One region of the Solibacillus sp. FSL W7-1472 genome, then DNA from elsewhere that is predicted to be linked to it. Evidence: riboswitches for the same ligand, from Rfam matches in the RefSeq annotation. Region 1 holds a riboswitch; each other region holds the start of a gene.
What was found. A riboswitch is a leader RNA that binds a small molecule or an ion and turns the genes downstream of it on or off. The one in region 1 is predicted to bind S-adenosylmethionine.
Positions count from the first base shown of each region.

Region 2: it holds a riboswitch for S-adenosylmethionine, as region 1 does, so the genes downstream of both, metA (homoserine O-succinyltransferase) here and MKY07_RS17985 (bifunctional homocysteine S-methyltransferase/methylenetetrahydrofolate reductase) in region 1, are expected to answer to the same signal.
Region 3: it holds a riboswitch for S-adenosylmethionine, as region 1 does, so the genes downstream of both, MKY07_RS01780 (O-acetylhomoserine aminocarboxypropyltransferase/cysteine synthase family protein) here and MKY07_RS17985 (bifunctional homocysteine S-methyltransferase/methylenetetrahydrofolate reductase) in region 1, are expected to answer to the same signal.

Region 1 is NZ_CP150208.1:3,606,806-3,611,254, forward strand. It holds gene MKY07_RS17985 (bifunctional homocysteine S-methyltransferase/methylenetetrahydrofolate reductase) at 1-1,026, opposite strand, end outside; SAM riboswitch class I at 1,129-1,226, opposite strand; gene hemG (protoporphyrinogen oxidase) at 1,313-2,698, opposite strand; gene MKY07_RS17995 (hypothetical protein) at 2,846-3,337, opposite strand; gene MKY07_RS18000 (Sel1 repeat protein) at 3,480-4,322, opposite strand; gene MKY07_RS18005 (LysR family transcriptional regulator) at 4,328-4,449, opposite strand, start outside.
Region 2 is NZ_CP150208.1:1,859,919-1,864,367, forward strand. It holds gene MKY07_RS09160 (AAA domain-containing protein) at 1-390, shown strand, start outside; gene MKY07_RS09165 (nucleoside-diphosphate sugar epimerase) at 406-1,149, shown strand; SAM riboswitch class I at 1,222-1,329, shown strand; gene metA (homoserine O-succinyltransferase) at 1,487-2,428, shown strand; gene MKY07_RS09175 (ABC transporter ATP-binding protein) at 2,480-3,250, opposite strand; gene MKY07_RS09180 (YitT family protein) at 3,376-4,002, opposite strand; gene MKY07_RS09185 (HesB/YadR/YfhF family protein) at 4,149-4,439, opposite strand.
Region 3 is NZ_CP150208.1:359,422-363,870, forward strand. It holds gene MKY07_RS01770 (hypothetical protein) at 1-1,127, shown strand, start outside; gene nfsA (oxygen-insensitive NADPH nitroreductase) at 1,371-2,105, opposite strand; SAM riboswitch class I at 2,351-2,465, shown strand; gene MKY07_RS01780 (O-acetylhomoserine aminocarboxypropyltransferase/cysteine synthase family protein) at 2,582-3,886, shown strand; gene MKY07_RS01785 (hypothetical protein) at 4,077-4,449, shown strand, end outside.

The DNA.
Region 1 (4,449 bases):
TTTTGCCCCTTCTACAAATCCGTCAATTTCCAGATGACGTGGCGTATCCAGTTCCACTATAACTGAACGTTCACGTTTTGCTTTTTCGTGGAGCGGCTCCTGTTTACGTGGCTCCGGAATTCGGACAAATTGTGTAGACCTGTGTTTTTCTTCTTTTGTTTCAATTGGCTGCATATTCACCAAACGTTTTTTTACGGCTGCAATATGCTTCGGTGTCGTCCCGCAGCATCCGCCAATTAAACGGACACCTTGGTTTACGAGTTCAACTGCTGCACGTGCGAAATAATCGGTTTCCGACTCATAAACTACTCGACCATCTTCAATGTCCAATAATGATGCATTCGGATAAGCTGATAAAAAAGCTTTATTCGGTAAATTAACCCCTTCAAATGCCTGAATTGTATGGAAAGGACCTAATCGGCAGTTACTCCCAACAATATCTGCACCTAACCTTTCCAAGTCTTGAAACGCTTCATTTAACGTCATTAAATTTTGAAGGACACCCGGTTCCTGCATCGTCATTTGAGCAATGATCGGCAAATCGGTCATCGAACGTAATAGATGGACACAATGCGATAATTCTTCAAAATCGTAATACGTTTCCAATAAAAATCCATCCGGTTCACCTGCTAGTAATACTTCCGCCTGTTCTTGGAACGCAGCTAAAATTTCATCTAATGTTGCATCACTTTTACGAATTCCCCGAATACCACCGATCGTTGCAAGAACATATTGCCCATCCAGGGAAGCTGCCCGCTTTGCGATCTTTAACGCTGCTTCATTAAACTCCTTCACACGATTTTCATAACCATAACGTGCAAGCTTAATGCGGTTAGCTCCATATGTATTGGTCTGAATAATATCTGCACCTGCCGCAATATATTCACTATGAATTTTCTCTATAATATCAGGACGGGCAATATTCATTTCTTCATGGCAATAATCCAACCCATATGAATAAAGAAGTGTCCCGATTGCTCCGTCGGCTGTTAAAACCCGTGTTTGTAATTCTTCAAGTAAACCCATTGCCTTCACTCCATCATTTACAGTATTTTCAGTATTTTTACGATACAAAAAAGCCTTCTTTCATTAAAGAAAAGAAGGCATAGTAGTTATCGACTTAATCCCTTCTCATCTTCTGGCATTCGCCACTGGATTTAGCACCTGACTTAATGTTGGTTGCTGAAGTTTCATCGGGCCAGTCCCTCGACTTCTCTTGATAAGAAATAATATGAATTTTTGAAATATTTAAATGAATCATAACGTTATCTAATACGTCCGTCAATACCCTTTAGCTGAATGAAGTATTTCTTTACATAATTCGACTAATAATGTGTTCAGCTGTTTTTTTGCCGTTTTGAATACAAGCACCGATTCCTACTCCGAAATAGGCACATCCCGCTAATAGAACATTCGGGTAATCCGTTGCCAGTTGCTGTATAACTTTTGATAAGGCTTCATTATGCGCCAAATCATAGCGCGGCATTTGGTCAATCCACTTTGTTACATTAATGACAGTTGGATCCGCTTCAACACCTAAGCTGAGACGAATGTCTTCCAATGCAACTTTTGTCAGTTCTTCATCTGACATGGCTGCCAACTCTTCATAGCGCGGATTAATATCTTTATAAAACAAGCGAACGAGTAAATTGCCTTCTGCTGACGTATGCTTCCATTTACGGCTCGTCCATGTCGATGCATTACAAATTAAATCACTATTATGCGAAACGATAAAGCCGGTACCATCAGCCGGTAATATATCGTCCGGTACATCAAAGCCAACATACATCGTTAAAGTAGATGCCGTCGTGAACTTTTTCAGCTGTTCCTCTAATGAATCATCCTGTATTACATGACGTACCGTCTCATTTGGAACGGCCAGTACAACAATATCTGCCAATATTGTTTCATCTTCCAGCACGACTTCATATTGCTCACCTTTTTTTAGAATTTGCTTTGTTACTGTCTTTCTCATGAATTCAACTTCCGGCAGCTGTTCTTCTAAACGATTGATTAATGCTGATAAACCCGGACGGAAAGAAATAAACTTCTTATTCGCAGCTTTTTCGAATTGCTCGCGATGTGCCTCGAAGCCTTTAATAATCGATCCGTAGTTGTTTTTATAATCCACTAAATACGGCAATGTAGATGCCAGGCTTAATTGATATAAATCGCCTGAATAAACTCCTGCCAATACTGGAGCAATTTGCTTTCGAACAATTTCTTCACCTAAAAAATATTCTAAAAACGTACCGATAGAGCTTTCTTTAGTAAATTTAGTATTCGGGATTTCTAAATCTTGAAGGGCCCTCTTCTTTCCTTCTTCTGAAATTAACGTACTCGACATGAGCGATTCTACACTCATCGGAATACCGAATGTCGAACCTGCCGGAATAGCATGCAGCTCGTTATTCGTATGAATGTAGGAAATACCTGTTTCGTTATAGACAAGCTCTGATTCAAAATTAAGCTCCTTAACAAGCTCCAATACCCCTGGATGGCGTGCTACAATTGAATCAGCCCCTGTTTCCATAATAAATCCTTTATCGTATTCGGAATGAATTTTTCCGCCTAAATATGCGTTCTTTTCAATCAGTATTAACCGCGCTTCCACGTTTTGCTCATGCATTTTATTTTTCAGATAATGCATCGTACATAACCCGGTAATCCCTCCACCTACAACTACTACTGTTTTCATATCCATTCTCTCCTATTTCGTTCGCTTCTCTTCTTATAGTATAAACTTTTTCATACGAAATATGGTCAGCTGGGTATTACAATTTTCAGAACTCCATAAGAAAAGCCACCCTACCTCGACAGATTCCCAGGTAGGATGGCCTCTATTTTACTTATAAGAAAGTTGCTTTGTCAGGGAAATTATTTCTGCTTCCAAAGATGTAGAACGTTTATCAAAATAGCGTATACGTTCATTGCTGCGGTTTTCTAAATGTTTGTTAAGATCTAGCATATTTACAGCGTCGCTGGCAAATAGCTTTAAAGTACGAACACCAGATTCAATTTTCCGAACTTCTTTTCCATATACAAGTGCGGAATTGTCTGTTGTTTTACCTTTTTTCAATTCCAAAATATTCGTATTAATAAGCTCATCAATTTGATCGTAACGTTTGTTTTGTTTATCAGTCATCATTTGAATTTTTTGTTTGTATTTAATAACATCTTTATGGTCTAATCCAGTTTGGACATAGCTTTTTAAATATTCGACAATTGTACATAGCGTCGTCAGATTCTCTCGCTGTTCTAATAGCATTTGTTGTAGTTTTTGAATACTATCCTCATTATGATCAGAAGAGAATTGTTGGACTGCAAACATATACATAAAAATTCCCCCTTCTTAATACTTTCCCCTTATAATATATTTCCTATTTTCCCTTAAAATTAAACCTATATTTATCAATGAAATAGGTCTAATTTATGACAAGGAAATAGAAAATCAAAACTTTTTAGTATCTATTACATTATTATTCATATATATCGTTATTTAGAACTTTTAGCTTTTCTTTCCACTTAGCAGCTTCTGCTATATCCCTCTGTTCGTAGTAGCTTACTACTTTTTTTGTTGCTTCCATGTCTCCCAGCAAGCTTGCTTTTTTATAGTAATGGATTGCTTTTTCATTATTTCGTGCTACCCCATGACCATTTTCATAGCAGTAGCCGATATTAAATGTTGCATCAACATGAAACTGTCCGCTCGCTTTTAAAAACCATTCCAACGCTTTTTCATTATCTTGCTGTTGACCGAGCTCTCCTGAAAAATAAATCATACCCATTCGGTACATTGCTTCTTCATCTTGCTTTTCTGCACTTCGGGAATAGTAAGCAAAGGCTTGTGATTCATCACATTCGGTACCCAATCCTTGTTCATACATGATCCCGAGTGTAAACATTGCTTCAGCAATACCGAATTGCGCAGCCATCTTAAACCAGCTGAGCGCTTGTTGCTCGTCGACTGCTGTTCCCTCACCGTTCAAATACATATCTGCTAAATTATTCATTGCATCAGGGTGGCCTAAATGTGCAGCACTTTTATAAAGTAAAAATGCCTGCTGCTCACTCCCTTTTTCACCAAGCTCCTCAAAATAGCAGTTTCCCAGTTCATACATAGCTTCTCTGTTCTGCTGCTCACTCGCCTTACACAGCAATCCGTACATTTCGTCATATTGCCCATACTCTTTATATAATAAGGCAGTATTAACCATCGCCTGTTCGTCTCCATTACATGCTGAGATAAACTGCTCAAGCCACTTTTCCTCATGCTCTATTTCATGTTGTTTAAGCCATATTCTAAATTGACTTTGCTCCATATTGTTCACTCTTCTCTTTGCTGAAAATACTGCAGTAAATATTGTTTAAACTCAGATGCTGCTGGAGGCAAATAACGATTTTTTGCCCATGAAACACAAACGGAGCGGTAGCAAGGCGGATCTAACT
Region 2 (4,449 bases), 1.7 Mb from region 1:
CAAGGATTGATTCCGCAGGACGCATTAAAATCGGTTGGCGTTATTTCTTTCTACGCGGAGCAAGTAAAACGCATCAACCGTTTGATCGAACAGGAAATCAGTGTACCGCATTTACACATCCGTACAGGATCCGTCGATAAATTCCAGGGGATGGAGATGGATGTGATTATCGTCAGCATGGTGCGGAATCATGACAATGAGCGCGGAGAAATCGGGTTTGCGAAAGATTACCGACGCCTGAATGTTGCATTATCCCGCGCACGGGAACTGCTCATAATGATTGGCAGTACCGAAATGTTTACAAAGCGTCCAAAGAGCGCGAAAACACGGGATATGTATGCCCATGTATTAACGACAGTAAAAGAGCAAGACGGCTATTTTGCTGTGTAGAAACAGGGGGATTGAATGGATTTACAAAGTAAAGTTATACAGCTGCAGAAAGAACTCATCCAAAACCCGTCCATTGAAATAAAAAAGCAAATGCAATATGCTATTCCGATTCACACATTGGAAGTAAAATATCATCCGGTGATGCGCAATGCGATGGATATTTTAATGAAGATGATGCTCATTTCATTTGAGAAGGCAAAGCTGAAAAATGTTGAGTTATTAGCCGAAATTTTGTTAGTGGAACCGTTATTTATTCATGATTTAACGAATAAAATGTTACGACTGGGTATGATTGTGAAGGAACAGGAATTTGCACTTACCGCTAAGGGTAAGTCACAGCTGGAATCGGGCATTTTTGAAGAGGAGCTTGAAGAAACAAGTTATTTTATTCAATACAGCCCGATCCATGAGCAGCCACTGGATGGTGATCTGGAGGAATTTGCGGATTTGGAGGAGTTTCCGGAGCCTTTCCCGACAATCGAAACGGAAGAAATCGAAGCAATTGAAGAAGCGGTGCTGATTGAGTTCATTCAGCAGCAACTATCCGAACAACCGGTTGCGGAAGATGAAGTACCGCATTATATTTCAAGTGTTGTTTCGACGGAATCGATCCAGATTAATGATATACCGGTCCTATGTTTTTTGCTTTTCGATCAAAAGGAAAACAGACATTTTATGCGGGTATACAATACATTGACACGTGTATGGGATGAACAGCTGGAGACAATGTTATTCAATATAGAAAAAGAGCAGCTTTAGTAAGCGTGAAATAATATTTTTAGAATTATTGCAAAATTACAAAGTACATGATACACTAATGACAATTTAATAGTCTTATCAAGAGAAGCGGAGGGACTTGGCCTTATGATGCTTCAGCAACCTCTAGTTCAACTAGAAAGGTGCTACTTCCAGCAAGGTGTGAACCTTGGCAGATAAGAACGGGTAAAAAGGCCCCTCTCATTTCTGTTTTTGCTGGAATGAGAGGGGCTTTTTATATTGTTCTGGAACAGTTTGTTTCAATCGTAAAACAATGCATTGCCTGAAAACTACAGATTATTAAAAGATTGCTGAAAAAGTTTATGAGGGGGAAAGTGGAATGCCGATTAATATTCCGAAACATTTACCGGCGGGAGAGCTGCTTAGAAAAGAGAAGATTTTCGTTATGGAGGAAGACCGTGCGAAAACGCAACAAATTCGACCGTTAAATATTTTAGTGTTTAATTTAATGCCTGAAAAAGAAAAAACCGAACTGCAGTTGCTGCGTTTACTCGGGAATACACCGTTACAGGTAGATGTGACATTTTTAAACACGGCTACATACGAATCAAAAAATGTTTCCAAATCACATTTAGATACATTTTATCGAACATTCGACCAAGTGAAGCACCGTCGCTTTGATGGGCTCATTATTACAGGAGCGCCAGTAGAGAAAATGGATTTTGAAGATGTTGGATACTGGAATGAGATTACGCATGTTATGGACTGGGCAGATGAACATGTCACTTCGATTATGTATATATGTTGGGGCGCCCAAGCTGCCTTGTATCACCATTTTGGCATCGGAAAATTCGAATTGCCGAAGAAATGCTCCGGTGTTTATTCCCATGTGATTACGGATTTAACAGTAGATTTAGTGCGGGGATTCAGTGATGAGTATGTGGCACCTCATTCACGCCACACGTCGGTTTCAATTGATGAAGTGCGGGCACACCCTGACTTGCGACTATTAAGCTATTCGGATGATGCAGGCGTGTTTATTGTGCAATCGAAAAACAATAAACATATTATGATTACAGGGCATCTGGAATATGATGCAACGACTTTATCGGATGAGTATTTCCGCGATATTGAGAAAGATCCGGACAATACGGAAATTCCGATCAACTATTTCCCGAATAACGACCCGTTGCAGGCACCGAAAAATGTTTGGCGTGCCCATTCGCATCTGTTGTTCTACAACTGGCTGAACTACTACGTATACCAAGAAACGCCGTATGAATGGCATTACGTCGATGAAAATATTGAATATCATATTTAATTTGTGTAAATGAAATGAACCAGCAGGAGGTGGACTCCTGCTGGTTCATTTTTATTTAATTGCAACCCAGGCACGTTCGCGTTCGATCTGCAAACTAATTTCCCGCCCGAAGAAATCGCTTAATAATTCGTCTGTTAAAACAACTTCGCGTGCATTGGCTTCGACATTTTTTCCGTCTTTCATTAAAAGTACATGGCTAAAACAAGGAAGTATTTCTTCTACATGATGCGTCACGTAAATTAGGGTAGGGCCGTTTTCTGCTTGTGCAATCTGTTCTATTGTTTGCAGCAAGTTTTCCCGTTCGATTAAGTCCAGACCGCCACATGGCTCATCCAATATTAAAATTTCCGGATCAGCCATAATGGCCCTTGCTATTTGAACACGCTGCCGTTCACCTTGAGACAAATGCTCGAATGATTTATTTGCTAAATGGTCACAGTGAAAATGCTTCATAATAGAAACCGCATGGTCAATTTCTTCTTCCGTCACATCATTGAAAAGGCGAAGGGCACCGAATTTTCCGCTGAGCACGATTTCAATTGCATTATCCTGCCAGTTGAAGTTATCGATCATCGCATTGCTGACCCAGCCGATCCGCGTCCGCAGTTTCGGTATATACGTCTTGCCATATGTTTCACCCAGTACTTGGACCTTACCTTCATTTGGCCAAATATAGCCGTTAATAACTTTCAGCAACGTCGTTTTGCCGGATCCGTTTAACCCTAAAATAGCCCAATGCTGTCCTTTTTGTACATGCCAGCTTAAATCATTTAAAATCTTTTTGTCATTACGATATAAATGGATATTTTCAATATGTATCATTTTAAAAACACCTCCACTTACTACTATGCACCTTTTTTCATTGTCGTGAAAGTATTTTTTGAAAATTGTAACAATTTAAATGTAAAAAAAGAAAGCAAACGCATAATGCTTGCTCTCCTCATTATTTATATAACAATACTTTCGACACCTGCTGCGCGGTGGAACAGCTTTCCGTTCCATTTGAGTGCCCATTGTACGACAGGCCCTAAGCCGAACGCCATAAATACAGTACCGACTCCGACTGGTCCGCCCAATACAAAACCTAATACAGCAACCGTTACTTCCATTGTCGTCCGTGCGCGGTTGACACTCCAGCCGAGGCGATGCACCAACAGCAGCATTAATGTATCACGAGGTCCTACACCGAGGTTTGCTACCATATACATCCCGCAGCCGAAGCCGAGCAGGACAACGCCAACAACAAACGCCAATGTTTGTTCTAACAGTGTATTCGCATCCGGTAATACTATCAAAAATATATCAATAAAAATCCCTGTCAGGAACATGTCCAAATAAGTCCCTGCTTTTGGCAATCTTTTTGTGAAAAACGTATCAACAGCCAGAATTAGCAAGCCCAAAATAATGGACCACATACCGACCGTCAAGCCCAAGTTTTTTTGTAGTCCGATATGAAGGACATCCCATGACCCAACGCCCAGTATTTGTCCTTTGATCGTCAATGCGACGCCTAATGATAAAACAATGATGCCTGCAATAAAAAATACGCAGCGCCAATAAAATTCCTGTTTCACTTTCACATGTAATCCCTCATCAATCCTCAATATAATCCTTACTCATTATAACGATTGAATCGGCAAAAATGGATTTACAATAAATTCGAAACATTTGAACTTTTTGAGCTGCAAATAGACCCGATTAGAATAGGGAATATAGGTATTTAATTTTCATATGAATAGCGCAATTCATCGGACGAATTGTCGACATCTACAACTAAATGATGTTCATTAAAAAACCATTCATCGGATTTTTCGATATAATAATGAATGCCTTCAACAACTGTTTCAACGCCTATTTCATGCGGCTGTTCCCGGGTCATGCCTAACGAAAAACCTTCATGAAAAGGTGAAGAACCTCCATATCGTGCATAAAAGCGAATAAAATCGCCTTTTTCTACTTCCATCTCTTGTTTAAACCAATTGAGTGCTTTTTCTGATAGTTTGATTTCCATATGTTTCACC
Region 3 (4,449 bases), 690 kb from region 1:
GATTCTTTAAATGGTTCAACGGAAAAACAACACCTGGTTATTTCACGATGAGTGCTACAGACTCAAGCGATAATCCAAAGTTTGTGAAGGCTGAAATGAACTATGTTCCATCTGCTTATTTAAATAAAAACCTGGAGCGTCATATTCGTCTTCAAAATCCATCATTAATTTTCTACGGAGATCCGCAGCTTGAAATTGATGAGGATGGTAAACCGTATTACATCCGTTCTTACGGGGAATTTATTTCAGCACGTAACGGCTTTGATGTAAAAGGGGTTGTACTTGTTGATGCGGAGACAGGTGCAACAGAGAAAATCGCGATTGCAGATGTACCGGCATTTATCGATGGTGCGGTATCACCGGAAGCGGTAAGTTTGCAAAATAGTTATTACGGTAATTATGTGCACGGATTCTGGAACAGTCTAGTCGGTAAAAAGGATGTTAAGTTGCCGAGCGATGAAGGTACGGAAGCAAATGTAAGCCCGATCTTTATGGAAGATGGGGAAATGTATTATTTCACTGATTTTACAAGTCCGAAAGAGGGCGTTGACTCGATGCTTGGTTATGCATTAACACATGCACGTACCGGTGAAGCGACGTACTATACCGGAAATCTGGAAGAGTCTTATATGGATTCCCAAGGGGCTCTTGAAATTATCGAGAAAAAGTTCATCGAAAAAGAATGGGAAGGTGAAATGCCGATCCTTTACAACTTCTACGGTGAAGCGAGCTGGCTGTCAGCTGTACTCGATGCGAACGGATTCCTGCAAAATTACTTTATCGTGTCAGCAGCAAATCCTGAAATTTCGGCGTATGGTACAACACCAAATGAAGCGTTAAGACTTTATAAAACAGCGCTAAGTCGTGGCGGAAGTACGGTAGACGGTACTTCAAATGCTGAAGAAGCAAAGGCGACGGTAAAAGTCGTGCGTGTTTATAAAGAGCGTGTAGGGGATTTCACGATCGTATCATTCCTGGCAAATACAGGTGAAAACTTCATTGTTTCTACAGAAGTTGCACCGTTTGCAATTTACTTGCAAGAAGGCGATCAGGCGACCATTACGTATGCGAAAACAGGGGAAGATTTCCAGCCTGTGAAAGCATTGCAAATTGAAGGATTGAAATAAACAAAGAAATTTGGGCAGAAGTAGAAGTACCGCTGGATAAGAAGAAAACTCTTATTAAGAAACGGATACTTTGTAAAATTGATTGGAATGTAGGGCGACTCCAGCGGGAACAGCACGACGCCTGAGACTACAGGCTCAGGCCGTGCCCGCGGAAAGCGTCCCGGAATGGAAATCAATTTTTAACGCTCAGCAAAAAAATGCTATTTTTCTCACAGAGAAAAATAGCATTTTTGGTTTATTAGCCTACTTCCAAGTGAAACCTTGTGAAGCGAGGAACTCTTTCATATGTGGACGATTTTGTTCTACTAAGTAATCAGCCATTTGCTTTGTCCATGTTGCCGTCTTTTGATTTGAAGATCGGCTGCTGTAATAGTCTTCCATAATTCCATCATACTCATCTAGAAGCGTATCGTATTGATCAACGTCATAGCCATTTTCATGCAATACCGCAGCTACTGGTAAGCGCGGTTTTGTTTCATTGCGTTTTGTCGGTGTACCAATCGTCATCGCAAATAGCGGGAAAACATATTCCGGTAAATTGAACAGCTCGCTAATTTCCTTAGGATTTGTACGGGCACCGCCAATATAGCAAATGCCGTAACCCATTGATTCTGCTGCAATAACAAAGTTTTGCGCAAATAATGCAACATCTGCTACACCTACAAGCACGTTTTCAGCCGTGTCAGCAGAAATATCGACTCCGTGCTTTTGACCAGCTACCTGCAAACGTTTGAAATCTACGCAAAACAAGAAAGAGGCACCAGCTGTTTTGAATTGGAATTCGTTTTTAGACAGTTCACCCAGCTTAGTTTTCTTTTCTTCATCCGTTACCCAGATAACACTGTATGCCTGCACAAAATGCGAGCTTGCCGCCATTTGTGCTGTTTCGATTAAATCGATGACAGTTTCTTTTGAAATTTCCTCACCTGTATATTTGCGAACAGATGTGTGACTGCGTAATAATTCTTTTGTATTCACGTGAACATCTCCCTTTTATGTAATAAAAATCTTAATGGTATATCCTTCAAGCTTATTTTAGTCAATATTTTAGTTGAAGTCGATTATAAGCGTCTATTCAATTCATAGGGAGGAAATTTTTGCATATCGTTAAATACAGATAAGAGTAATCAGAATAGAAATCTGAAAATTTTAATTTTTTGTGTTGACATATCGGATTAGTATGTTTTATACTGAGACTCAACGATGGAACACAAATCACATAACTCTTATCAAGAGCGGCGGAGGGAATAGGCCCTGAGATGCCCGGCAACCAGTAAGTGATGAACTGACTAAGGTGCTAAATCCTACAAAATGGACAATCATTTTGAAAGATAAGAGGAGGCAAACTTGCTCATGCGCAACCCTCTTCTTAACTGAAGGGGGTTTTTTTCATTTAAAAAATCCTCCTCAAAAACACCGATTTCACCATCGATTAAATTTTTGGGGGTATTAAAATGACAAATTTAAGACCAGAAACATTATTATTACACGGGGGTCAAAAGCCAGACCCGGAAACAGGAGCAATTGCAGTTCCGGTTTACCGTACAACGGCCTATGCATTTAATGACACAGCTCATGCGCAACGTCTATTTGCATTACAGGAAACAGGCAATATTTATTCAAGAATTATGAACCCGACAGTCGGGGCATTTGAAGAACGGGTTGCTTTATTAGAAGGGGGCACAGCTGCAGTAGGGCTTTCATCTGGCGCAGCAGCAGTAGCATTTTCTATTTTAAACGTAGCCGGTGCAGGGGATGAAATTGTTGCGGCAGGTTCACTTTACGGTGGGACTTATAATTTATTCGCGACAACATTGCCTCGTTACGGCATTACAGTAAAATTCGTAGATGAATCAAATCCTGAAAATTTCCAAGCGGCAATCACTGATAAAACGAAGGCAATCTTCGCAGAAATTATCGGAAATCCAAGCTTGAAAGTACTGGATATTGAAGCGGTAGCAAACATCGCTCATGACAATGGTCTTCCTTTATTAATCGACAGCACATTTGCTTCCCCATATGGAAGTAATCCGATTGAATTCGGCGCGGATGTTGTCATTCATTCTGCAACAAAATGGATTGGCGGTCATGGAACGACGATCGGCGGGATTGTCGTTGATGCCGGTAAATTCGACTGGACACAAGGAAGACATCCAGGGTTTACAGAACCCGATACTTCATACCACGGTCTAAGATACGGAATTGACACAGCAGGCGCTGCATTTGCGACAAAGCTTCGTGTTCAACTATTGCGTGATTTTGGTCCAACATTATCTGCTGACGCGGCATTTAATTTCCTGCAAGGACTTGAAACGCTTCATTTGCGTATTGTCCGACACAATGAAAATACACAGAAAGTTGCCGAGTATTTAAGAAACCACCCATTTGTGGAGTACGTGAATTACAACGGCTTTGAAGATTTTGCGACACATGATTTAGCGAAAAAGTATTTGAAAAACGGCTTCGGATCAATCATTACGTTCGGAATTAAAGGCGGACGTGAAGCTGGCCGCCAAGTAATCGATAACGTGGAATTGTTCTCACATGTAGCGAACGTTGGCGATGCCCGTTCATTAATTATCCATCCTGCGAGCACAACACACCAACAGTTATCTGCGGAAGAATTAAAAACTGCCGGCGTATCTGAAGAACTCATTCGCTTATCGATCGGGTTAGAAGCAGCGGAAGATATTATCGCGGATTTAGAGCAGGCATTAGCGAAAGTTGCAGCGGAAGTTGGAGTAGAAACAAACGCATAATGCTTTAAAAATAGGCTTAGCTTTTCCCATTCGAAAAGCTAAGCAATTTTTAGAAAATTAATCCCTACTATTTTTATAAGTTTTATTGACAAATTAAATACCTAGTAATACAATTGGGATAATTATATTACCAACCGGAAAAATTTAAAGTGATGTTGCAGCATCATTGGAAGAAAAGGAGTTGTTCAACATGGGGAAAGTATACAGTGCACAAAACGTTGCAGCCTATATTATTTATGAACTAAATGACGTAAAGGAATTTGTGAACGCTTGTGCGATCCAGCAAATTTTGGCGGATGTGAATACGATGTGGCAGCATGTTTTCGGACACAGTGCTTTCTCAGAACAAGCTCACGATCTTGCCACAGCGGGTTATGTTATAAAAGAAGTTGCCGAGGAATACAGAATTCATGGTACAGCCCATATTTTGTCGCCAGCTAGAGAGTGGTTCTTAAAATATGGGGAATTTCAGTTAGTAGAGCGCCCATACGCGGTCCCTGACTTCTCGGCAAAAGAGGAAATCGTCATGACCAAGATTTTAACTGCCTATCGTTTACGGGCAT